DNA from 2 places in the Maribacter sp. 6B07 genome. Region 1 is predicted to be linked to the other one. Evidence: riboswitches for the same ligand, from Rfam matches in the RefSeq annotation. Region 1 holds a riboswitch; the other holds the start of a gene.
The links. A riboswitch is a leader RNA that binds a small molecule or an ion and turns the genes downstream of it on or off. The one in region 1 is predicted to bind S-adenosylmethionine.
Positions count from the first base shown of each region.

Region 2: another riboswitch for S-adenosylmethionine. It lies ahead of CSC80_RS15045 (Na+/H+ antiporter NhaC family protein); the one in region 1 lies ahead of CSC80_RS18720 (O-acetylhomoserine aminocarboxypropyltransferase/cysteine synthase family protein).

Region 1 is NZ_PDUT01000005.1:70,400-76,080, forward strand. It holds gene CSC80_RS18705 (CocE/NonD family hydrolase) at 1-401, shown strand, start outside; gene CSC80_RS18710 (hypothetical protein) at 415-1,185, shown strand; gene CSC80_RS18715 (sulfatase) at 1,260-2,882, shown strand; SAM riboswitch class I at 3,139-3,242, shown strand; gene CSC80_RS18720 (O-acetylhomoserine aminocarboxypropyltransferase/cysteine synthase family protein) at 3,359-4,633, shown strand; gene thrA (bifunctional aspartate kinase/homoserine dehydrogenase I) at 4,819-5,681, shown strand, end outside.
Region 2 is NZ_PDUT01000004.1:217,177-222,857, reverse strand. It holds gene CSC80_RS15050 (arylsulfotransferase family protein) at 1-1,128, opposite strand, end outside; SAM-I-IV-variant riboswitch at 1,421-1,517, shown strand; gene CSC80_RS15045 (Na+/H+ antiporter NhaC family protein) at 1,569-2,864, shown strand; partial or broken gene CSC80_RS19715 (Xaa-Pro peptidase family protein) at 2,932-4,248, opposite strand; gene CSC80_RS15030 (DEAD/DEAH box helicase) at 4,297-5,613, opposite strand.

The DNA.
Region 1 (5,681 bases):
CTACGGGTACCGCTGCAGATTGGATCGTGAAAATCATTGACGTGCACCCAGCAGATGAACCTGCTTATGAAGGCATGCAAGATCACTTAAAAATGAGCAACTATCATTTAATGGTACGTAGCGAAGTATTGCGTGGTCGTTTTAGAAATAGTTTTGCCAACCCGGAACCGTTTGTGCCAAATGAAAAAACAGATGTAACCATTAAGTTGCAAGATGTATTCCATACCATTAAGAAAGGGCACAAATTACAGGTGCAAGTACAGAGTACTTGGTTTCCGTTAATAGATTTAAATCCGCAGACCTATGTAGATAATATATTTGAAGCTGATGAGTCGGATTTTAAAACCCAAACACATACGGTGTTTACGGATTCTAGTATAGAGTTTTCTGTTTTGGAGTAAGTACTTATAAATTATGGATGATTTTTTTAATCGAGAGGTAGGTCAAATAATTTTGTCAACGTACAAAAGAAGTGAAAAGATAAGAAAATCAGATGGTTATAGTTGCTTCAAAACAATTCATACAATTCGGAATTCATTTTTTATTTACAAACACAACTATATTGAATGGAAGAAAGCATTACATGAATATTACTCGAATGAAGATAATTCCATATCAGACTCAGTGAAAAGACATTATCGACAAAGGGTATTAATTGCTAAAATTCATAATTTACTTTCTAGTTCTACAACTTTTAATGAAATTCATAATGAAGGACAAATAGAAGATTCATTCCATTGTTTTATTAAAGAATTAAGAAATTTCACTATGCATAGGCAATATTTTCCATTGAGTAGTTATGATAAAAATACTGTATTAGAAAATATAAAGTACGAGTCATTTCAAACTGATGAATTTAGGAATTATCTCAGAAATTATATTGCCAAATACCCAAATAGGAAAGGTTTGAAAAGAGCTTTGGATTTTTTGGATAGTATTTTTGGTTCTATAAATTTGGAAGATTTATTAGAAAAGTATGATAAAAAGATGCACGGTTTATACAATAAAAAAATCAGAGAAGTAATAAGTAAAAATAAGGATTTGTTTTGGCAATTAATGAATGATACTGAACAGGTGCATTTAAGTTTGAAGAAAGTTAATAAGTTGCCCAAATATCCTTTGTCCTCACCTGAACTGAGATATTTAAAACTAATTCTAAATTGTCATGACGGTAAGTCGCCATAATTAACCCTATTTTTCTTAACAGTCAAAACCAGCAACTAACAACTAACAACCAACAACGAACAACAACAACCAAAATGAAAAATCTAATTCTAATCGCTGCAGTCCTGCTTTTCTTGCTGCCATTTACGACTAAGGCGCAAAAAAGCAATGCTAAAAAGCCCAATATCATTTTCATCATGTCAGATGATCATGCGTATCAGGCCATAAGTGCATATGATAATAAATTACTGCAAACACCTAATATTGATCGTTTGGCAAAAGAGGGCATGCTGTTTACCAATGCCAGCGTTACCAACTCTATTTGTGCGCCTTCTCGTGCAACCATATTAACAGGCAAGCATACACATATCAATGGGAAAGTGGATAATTATTTTCCGTTCGATACTACACAGGTGACCTTTCCTCAAATTTTTAAAAAGAACGGTTATAAAACGGCGATGTTCGGTAAGCTTCACTTTGGCAATAATCCAAAAGGGGTAGATGAGTTTATGATCTTGCCGGGTCAAGGGCACTATATTAATCCAGATTTTATAGTCACCAATGGTGATACCATAACCAAGCAAGGCTATGTTACCGATATCATAACAGATGTATCACTAGATTGGTTGAAAGAAGAAGCGTCCAATGACGAACCTTTTATGATGATGTACTTGCACAAAGCACCGCACAGACCGTGGTGGCCAAGACCGGATAAGTTTAAGGAGTTCACGAAAAAGACCTTTCCAGAGCCAGAAACGTTATTTGATGATTACAGCAACAGAGGATCGGCGGCAAAGACGGCAGAAATGAATTTGTTGACACACATGATGTACAGTCATGATAGTAAGATCAGACCGGAAACCTTGGCTAAAATGGAGGGTAAGGTTTTACCGGTAGTGGAGGAATTTCCCAATAGTTTTTACGGTCCGTATAACCGTGCAACGGCAGAGCAAAAAGCATTGTATGATTCGGTGTTAGATTCCATCAACGATTTTTTCTATAACAATTGGCCAAAAATGAACGATACCGAGAAAATGAAATGGAAGTACCAGCGCTATATGCAAGATTATTTGGGTAGTATTTCTTCGGTAGATGATAATGTAGGTCGCTTGTTAGATTATTTGGATGAAAGCGGATTGGCGGAAAACACCATAGTGATCTATACCTCTGATCAAGGATTTTATTTAGGGGAGCACGGTTGGTTTGATAAACGATTTATTTATGACGAATCGTTCAAAACTCCGTTATTAGTGCGTTGGCCCAATGTGGTTGAACCGGGAGCTGTAGAAAATGAAATGGTACAGAATTTAGACTTTGCACAGACCATGTTAGAAGCTGTAGGCATCACGCCGCCAAGTGATATGCAAGGCGAAAGTTTAATTCCCCTGTTGAAAGGCGAAAAAGAAAAATGGACTAGAGATGCCGTGTATTATCAATATTACGAATATCCATCTGTACACATGGTAAAGCGTCACTATGGTATTGTGAATAAGGAATTTAAAATGGTGCATTTCTACTATGATGTTGATGAGTGGGAGCTGTATGATAGATTGAAGGACCCAAAGGAAATGAATAACGTCTACAACGACCCTGCCTACGCAGATACCGTTAAAAAATTAAAGATAGATTTAATTGCACTTCGTAAAAAATATAAAGACTCCCCGGAGCAAGATCAGATGTATATAGATAAATATAAGAGCGCAGGGATGATTGAGTAGTTTTTCGTTGATCGTTGATCGTTTCTCGTTGTTCGTTTTTCGTTTATAGTAAAATGTCAGTTCGAGTGCTCTTAAACTAATTTTTCTTTAGGTTAAGAGTGTATCGAGAATATTGTAATTGAACAAGTGTTCCATTGCTTTTAAGCCTTCAGAAAACTAACAACAAGACCAAGAATTATATATTTTTCATAAAATACTAGGTTTTTAAATTTTTCTGCCTTTATATTTGTAGTTCAAAGTTCACAAACGTATTGAATAGTTATCAAGAAAGGTGGAGGGATTAGACCCTTTGAAACCTTAGCAACCCTTTGTTCCATACAAAGAAGGTGCTACATTCTACCCTTAGGGGAAGGATAACAGTAATCGATTTTCTCGATATTACTTTCTTATAACTTTTTGATTTTACTTACTCACATTTTTATGTGTTTAGGTTGGGCTTTTTAATTATTAAAATAATTTTTAAAAACAACAAAATCATGAGTAATCACAAATTAGCAACAAACGCATTACACGCAGGTCACGACACCACTACAAATGGAGGTACAAGGGCAGTGCCTATTTATCAAACATCATCGTATGTATTTAATGATACCGATCATGCGGCAAATTTATTTTCACTTAAAGAACTAGGGTTTATTTACACACGTTTAAACAATCCTACCAATCAAATTTTACAAGACAGGTTAGCTGCTGTTGAAGGTGGTGTTGGTGCTGTGGTCTTTGCATCTGGTACTGCTGCCATTTCTACAGGTTTATTGACCTTGTTAAAAGCGGGCGATCATATTGTAGCATCAAGCAGTTTATACGGTGGTACCTTTAATTTATTGAATGTTACCCTACCAAGATTCGGAATTACGACCACCTTTGTAGATGCATCTGATCCTGAAAATTTTGGAAAAGCGGTACAGGATAATACAAGGGCTTTCTTTGTGGAATCTTTAGGGAATCCGAAATTGGATGTGTTGGATCTGAAAGCGATTTCTAAAGAATCGAAAGCAGCGGGAGTACCTTTTATAGTTGATAATACGGTAGCTACTCCTTCATTGTTAAACCCCATTGAGCACGGTGCCAACTTGGTCATTCATTCATTGACAAAATATATTGGCGGTCAAGGAACGTCCTTAGGTGGCGCAATTATAGATGCCGGTACGTTTGATTGGACCAACGGAAAATTCCCTGAATTTACGGAACCATCTGCAGGTTACCACGGTTTGGTATATAGCGAGGCATTAGGTGCGGCAGCATTTACCTTTAAATTGATATTGGAAGGTTTACGTGATTTTGGTGGGGCATTGAGTCCGTATAACGCCTTTCAAATTATACAAGGTTTAGAGACTTTGCCGGTACGTATAAAGCAACACAGTGCAAATGCATTGGAATTGGCTACTTGGTTAGAAGGAAGGGAAGAAGTGGCTTGGGTAAATTACCCAGGATTAAAGAGCAATAAATACTATGACTTGGCACAAGAATACTTGCCAAAAGGTCAAAGCGGATTGGTTACCTTTGGTATCAAGGGCGGTTTTGAAGCGGCTAAAAAGGTTACCGATGCCACTAAGATCTTTTCTTTGTTGGCCAACATTGGTGACACCAAATCATTGATCATTCACCCGGCAAGTACTACCCACCAGCAATTAACCGCAGAGCAGCAAGAAGGTGCAGGTGTAGGGCAAGATTTAATTCGTTTGTCGGTAGGTCTTGAAGATATAGAAGATTTAAAAGCAGATTTAGAGCAGGCATTTGCCAGTCTTTAAATTAGATAAGGTAAAAGCTGAAACCACCGATCACTGAGCGTAGCCGAAGTGATCGGTGGTTTAAGAAAAAAAGAATATTGGTGGCGGCTGAGCCTAGCCGAAGTCATTGAATGTTCAAGAATATATTATTTACATGAGGTGGCTGAGCGCAGTCGAAGCTCAGCCACAAATTGATTTTGAAATAGATGTTACATCAACTACAGATTAAAAAATACAAGGCCCTAAGCGGTAGTGTTCAAGATATTCAATTATCGTATCAGGTATTTGGGAAAGCTCTTCATACAGCGCCAATAATTTTGGTGAACCATGCATTAACGGGCAATTCTAATGTTACCGGAGAAAATGGTTGGTGGTCTGCCTTGATCGGGGAAGAGAAGTGTATAGATACCAACAAGTACACTATTTTGGCATTCAACATTCCGGGCAATGGTCATGACAAGTTTGTAATAGAGAACTATAAGGATTTTGTAGCCGGTGATGTAGCTAGAATATTTTTATTAGGTCTACAACAGTTAAAGGTAGAGCGTTTGTTTGCATTGATCGGTGGATCTTTGGGTGGCGGTATCGCTTGGGAAATGGCAGCATTGCACCCAACGCTGACAGAACATTTGATTCCTGTGGCATCTGATTGGAAATCGACCGATTGGTTAATAGCCAATTGCCAAATACAGGAACAGTTTTTAGTGAATTCTAAACAACCTGTGCATGATGCCCGTATGCATGCCATGTTATGTTATAGGACTCCGGCTTCCTTTAAAGAACGGTTTAAACGAAGTACTAATGAGGAGCTTAAGGTTTTTAATGTAGAAAGTTGGTTAATGCACCATGGCGATAAGTTACAAGAGCGTTTTCAATTGTCTGCGTATAAGTTGATGAATCAATTATTAAAGACCATTGATGTTACTAGGGATGGTGATGAGAATTTTGTTAAGCTACAAAATAGCGATACCAATATTCATATTATCGGGGTAGATTCGGATATGTTCTTTACTGCCCAAGAAAACAAAGATACCTTTAAGCAATTGGCGCAGGCAAAGAGTAATGTGAC
Region 2 (5,681 bases), on a different contig from region 1:
AAGGGTGTTGCCATTACTCATTCTAACCCCACTGCCTAAACCATTACTATATAAATCGGTATCTGTGAATTCCCATATTAATTCAGGCTCATTATCTTGACCGGCTACCAGTTCATAAGGCGGACTCAATTGGTATTCTGCTACTGCAGATTGGTTGTCATACTTATTATTTACAAATACCAACATCTTATTATCATCAAAAAGATTAGGATAATGTACCCTGTTCATGGTCACTTCACCAACATTGTCATAAGTAAGGGGGTTTCCAAAACGGTAAACCAGGTCACCACCTAAATTATAGTTTCCGCCGGTATTGGTGGCAGCCTCTTCTGTTGAGGTGCTATGATCAATAACCCAAACCTCGCTATAGAAGTTAACGGTCATGTATAAAAGGTCGTTCGTTTCATCTAGGGTTATACCGTTTACATGCATAATGTCACCATCAGTTTGATCATTATTATAATTGATGTCAATAAGGTTGGGGACATCGGCAACGACACCAAAGTTTAATTTGCTTTCATCGTAATCTTGAACAATATGGTCTGTAGCATGCCACTCCCAAACTATTTCTTGGGTTAATGGATTCATTTCAATAATAGCTTCAGGATAAATATTAAAATTACCCGAAAATCCCATCTCTGCAGCATCTGCAGCACTTACTTCTTCCCATACGGGAAATATGATATTTCCATTAGATAAATAATTAACATCATGATGTGAGATGTAGGTACTAGTAGAATAGTCCACTTCCCATTCAATGGATTGGTCTGCGTTTATTTTTCTAAATCCGCCACCATAACCACCAAAGGTTATCTGTGGATTATCAGCTTTTATCGTAGATACCAAACTACCATCAGATTGAAGCATGGCATCATTACCCAATTGGTCACCATTGAAATCCCAATCAAATAAGGTATTGCCATCATGATCAATTAAATATACCCCATTGTCCGGTGCAACGGCTAAAATATAGGAGTCACTGTCCACAGTACTACTTGCTTCATTGGTGCCGCTAGTATCATCTGTTGTTTCTTCTTCGGTGATTGAAACATCATCGGAATCATTACTGCAAGAGGTTAAGAAAAGCAGGCATACGAATAATGCAGTTGTTCCTAAGTTAAGATTCATTTTTCTCATCGATTTTAATTTTTAGGGTTGTTATACGGTTTAAGCATCTAAGTAGGTATAGATACCAGTCTCCGTTTAGATTTTAAATGTAGTTCGAAGTTTAAATGAAAATGAAGCTTCTCAGCGAATGGAGCGTATAATTCAGTAAAAGGCCCTATTGTGTAAGTGAAATTTTTTAGCCTTTTGTCATCTTAAAATGGCATTTTCTGCAATTGTTCAAAACGGTTTAAATTAAGATATAATTAGTATAATTTTTGATTTTATGTACTGATGGTTTATTAATTTTGCGCCCTTAAATTATCAAGAATCTCAAATAGAGATAGCAACCTGCAATAACGAGCAAGGTGCTAAAAGCGATAAGCCAATACCTTGGAAAAAACGTTAAATCCTTCCTCTAGTATTTGCTATAGCTCTAAACGTGATTCTACAAATAACCATATATGACTCAAGTAAAAGCTGTAACAGCCAATGCAAAGGCACTTATTCCATTTTTAATATTCATTGCAATATTTCTAGGCGTAGGCATTTTTCAAAATGATTTTTATGCCCTACCCGCTCCTATTGCCGTAATTGCTGGTATACTGGTAGCATTTCTCATGTTTAAGCAATCTATGAAGGAGAAAATTGCCATTCTTTTAGAAGGGTGCGGTAATGATAAAATTTTGACCATGTGTCTTATATACCTATTGGCAGGAGCATTTGCAGCGACAACCAAAGCTATGGGCAGTGTAGATGCTATTGTTCATTTAGGTCTGGATGTTATCAGCGGACACTATATATATGTAGGTGTGTTTGTAATTGCCGCATTTTTGTCTATTTCTACGGGTACCTCTGTAGGCGCTATAGTTGCGCTGGCTCCAATTGTAATTGGTTTTGCGGATACCGGTAATTTTTCGCTAGGTATTTTATGCGGTGCCTTGTTGGGAGGTTCCATGTTCGGTGATAATCTTTCGGTAATTTCAGATACCACCATTGCCGCTACACAATCACTGAATGTAAAAATGAGTGATAAATTCAAGGCGAATATCAAAATAGCCGTACCTGCTGCCATTATTAGTATGGCTATTTTAATGTATGAAGGTCTAACCATGAATACCGTAGGAATGGAAATGGAAGAGTATCATTATTCCATTCTTAAAATTTTGCCTTATTTAATTGTAATTATACTTTCAGTCATAGGTGTGAACGTTTTTGTGACGCTTGTATTGGGCGCAATTTCGGCTGGAATCTTAGGTGTCTTTTATGGTGATTTCACGGTGTTGGAATTTACAAGAATATCATATACAGGCTTTACCAATATGACGGAGATATTTCTTTTATCATTATTAACGGGTGGTTTGGCCGCTTTGGTGACGTACAATGGCGGTATAGCGTTTATACTACTAAAAATTAAAACTTTTGTAAAAAGTAAGAAGTCTGCACAGTTTGGCATTGCAACATTGGTATCAACTATTAATATGGCTATTGCGAACAATACGGTCTCCATAATTATATCTGGACCCATTGCTAAATCTATTAATGATGAGTATGCTTTAGAGAACAAACAGACTGCATCTATCTTAGATGTCTTTGCTTGTATAACTCAAGGGTTATTGCCTTATGGAGCCCAAGTCCTTATGATTTTGAGCTTTGCAAAGGGTAGCATAACTTATTTGGACCTTGTAAGTAATACTTGGTACCTTTTGTTATTATTGGTGTCTACTGTTATGTTTGTAGGATTAAAATCTAAAAAGTAAACAGCCTACAGGAATATTAAAAAACATTCTCAATAGCATTTAAATAAGGTATAATAAAATGTAGTGATTAACTTTTCATCAAATTCTCTAAATCTTCAGGTGTTCTAGGTAAGTCCGAACTTAACACTTCACAACCATCTTCCGTGATTAATATCATATCTTCTGTAAATACTGAAATATTGTTATCATGGTTATAATACCACGGCTCTACAGTAAATACCATGCCTGGTTTTAAAGGAGCATTAGATAAGTTTGGATCGCCTGTTGATAGGCCTAAATGGTGACCAAAAAATAAACCTACTTGCATATATTTTTTTGAGTGTTCAGGAATAATGGTATTGGTGAATTTCTGCACATCCTTAAAGGTTATTCCTGGTTTTAAAAACTCAATAATTTCATCAGCAATTTTGGTTTCCATCATCAGAATCTCTTTTTGCTCTTTTGTTTATTTGCCAGAAACCGGAAATGTTCTTCCTATATCACTTACGTATTGTTCATATTCGCACCCCACATCAAAAATAACAAGATCCCCATTTTGCATAATACGGTTTCTTCGATTATAATGTGTTGCTAAAATTCTCCAGGGCCAATGAGAATTTGGTCCGGATTTTATGATGGACCCAAAGGCTAGCCTTTGTGAACCATTTTTCTTGAAATCGCCTTCTAAAACGCCTTCTAAATAACGTTCGTCTATACCTGGTTTTATCGCTTTTGCCGCCTCTTTAATGCCTTTAACTGTTATATTTGCCGCCTGTTTTAAGATTTCTACTTCATTTTCAGATTTTATCATACGTACTTTGGCAATTGCTTCGTAGATATTTTCAAAACTTAAATCTGTATGTTTCTTTTTGATTGCCTCTAAAAGAACTTGAACAGGAGAATAGGTAGCAATGTAGTCATTGGGTGCAAATTTTACTTCGCCAGGTCTACCGTTATTGATTAGTATTTTAGATTTATTGGAGTTTTCTAAATTCAACAGATTGGTAAAATCTTCTATGGAAGCGAGTGGGATACCTGTTCTGTTTATGATACTATTGTCATATAATAGAGGTCTTCCGGGAAAATCATTTTTTCTAGAACTGTTTTCAAACCTGATATCCTGTTCAGGTGTATAGATAGTAACTTTTTGATTATTCAAGTTAAAAACTAAAATGGCATTTGGCAATTCTAAACCGGTAAAGTAATAAAAATCATCAGTTTGCCTAAATGTTTCACCAAATGAAAATCCGTCTTTCGCGGGAATTAATACTAGCCCCTTTTTATTTAATTGGGCTAATTCAGTCATCAGGTTTTCTCGTCTAGTGTTTAATTCTTCCTTTGTAAAAGGTAAATCAGTCCATTCAAAATAAAATTGCTCCGGTGTTTGACCAATTACAACCACCATAGCTAAAATTGATACTAAACATGTTAAAATTACTTTCATTTTCTACTTTTACTTAGATTGGTTATCAGAAGTGCTGTTCTCAGTTAGGTAATGTGCCAAAATTTTCTCAACGAGTTCATCTTTAGTTAAATGATGAAATACCGTTTTAACTTTCGTTCTAAGTTCATCTGAAATTTCTCGGTTCGGTTTTGTTTTAAATATTTTCTTGGCCCATAATAAAGTGTTGTTCTCTTCAATACTTTTGGCGTCCGCTTTTTGATATTTAGAAAAAGAAATACCTAATTCTTTCTCAAAATCGAAAACCTCTGCAACCTCTTCTTTTTGTAAAATGGTCAAAGAAAGTCCCTTTGCCCCTGCTCTGGCCGTACGTCCACTTCTATGCACATAGGCATCGTAGGTGTCTGGCAAATGATAATTTACTACGTAACCCAATTCTTTAACATCTATACCTCTGGCAGCTAAATCGGTTGCCACAAGAATTTTAATGTATCCCTCTCTAAATTGCCCCATAATGCGATCTCTAATGGGTTGAGATAGACTACCGTGCAACGCTCCCGAAGAAAATTTATTTATAGCCAATTTTTTTGCCAGTTTGTTTACGGCGGCCTTGGTCTTACAAAATATGATTCCGCTTTGTCCCTCTTTTGAATTCAAAAAATGTGTTAATACATCTAGTTTTTCAATGGGCTCCACAACTACATATTTATGATCAATGCCTATATGACCAAGGGTAGACATATCAGCTTCAATATGCACCACATGTTTGGACATATAATTTTGCACCATTTGTTTAATAGCACCGGACATGGTTGCAGTGAATAGAAAAGTACGTCTAGCTTTAGGTATGCCAGCAATAATGGTGTCTAAATCGTCTTTTAATGCAGTTACCATTTCATCGGCCTCATCTAAAACCAAATACTTTAGTTTAGTAATATCTAAAGCTTCGCGTTTTACTAAATCAACTAATCTACCAGGTGTAGCGACAATAATTTGGGTAGGAGTTTTAAGTACCTCTATTTGAGGTTTAATGGGAATACCACCACATAAAGCAGCAATGGAAACATCAGTATTATTTGAGGTATACGATATTAAGTTGGCATGAATTTGCTGTGCCAATTCTCTTGTTGGTGCTAAAATAATAGCTTGTACAGCTGTACTTTTGCTGTTTATCATTTGCAATAATGGTAGACCAAAGGCAGCGGTTTTTCCAGTTCCGGTTTTTGCTAAGGCAACAAGGTCATCCTTTTTCTCCAAAATTATAGGAATGCATTTCTTCTGAATAGTGGTGGGTTCGGTTATCTGTAATTCATCTAGACTTTTTTGTAAATCCTTAGATATTCCTAAATCTGAAAATTGGCTTGGCATAAAATGATTTTAAACAAAGATAGGTACACTTTTAGTAGCTAAGACTACTTACGCCTAAAGGTTGTATA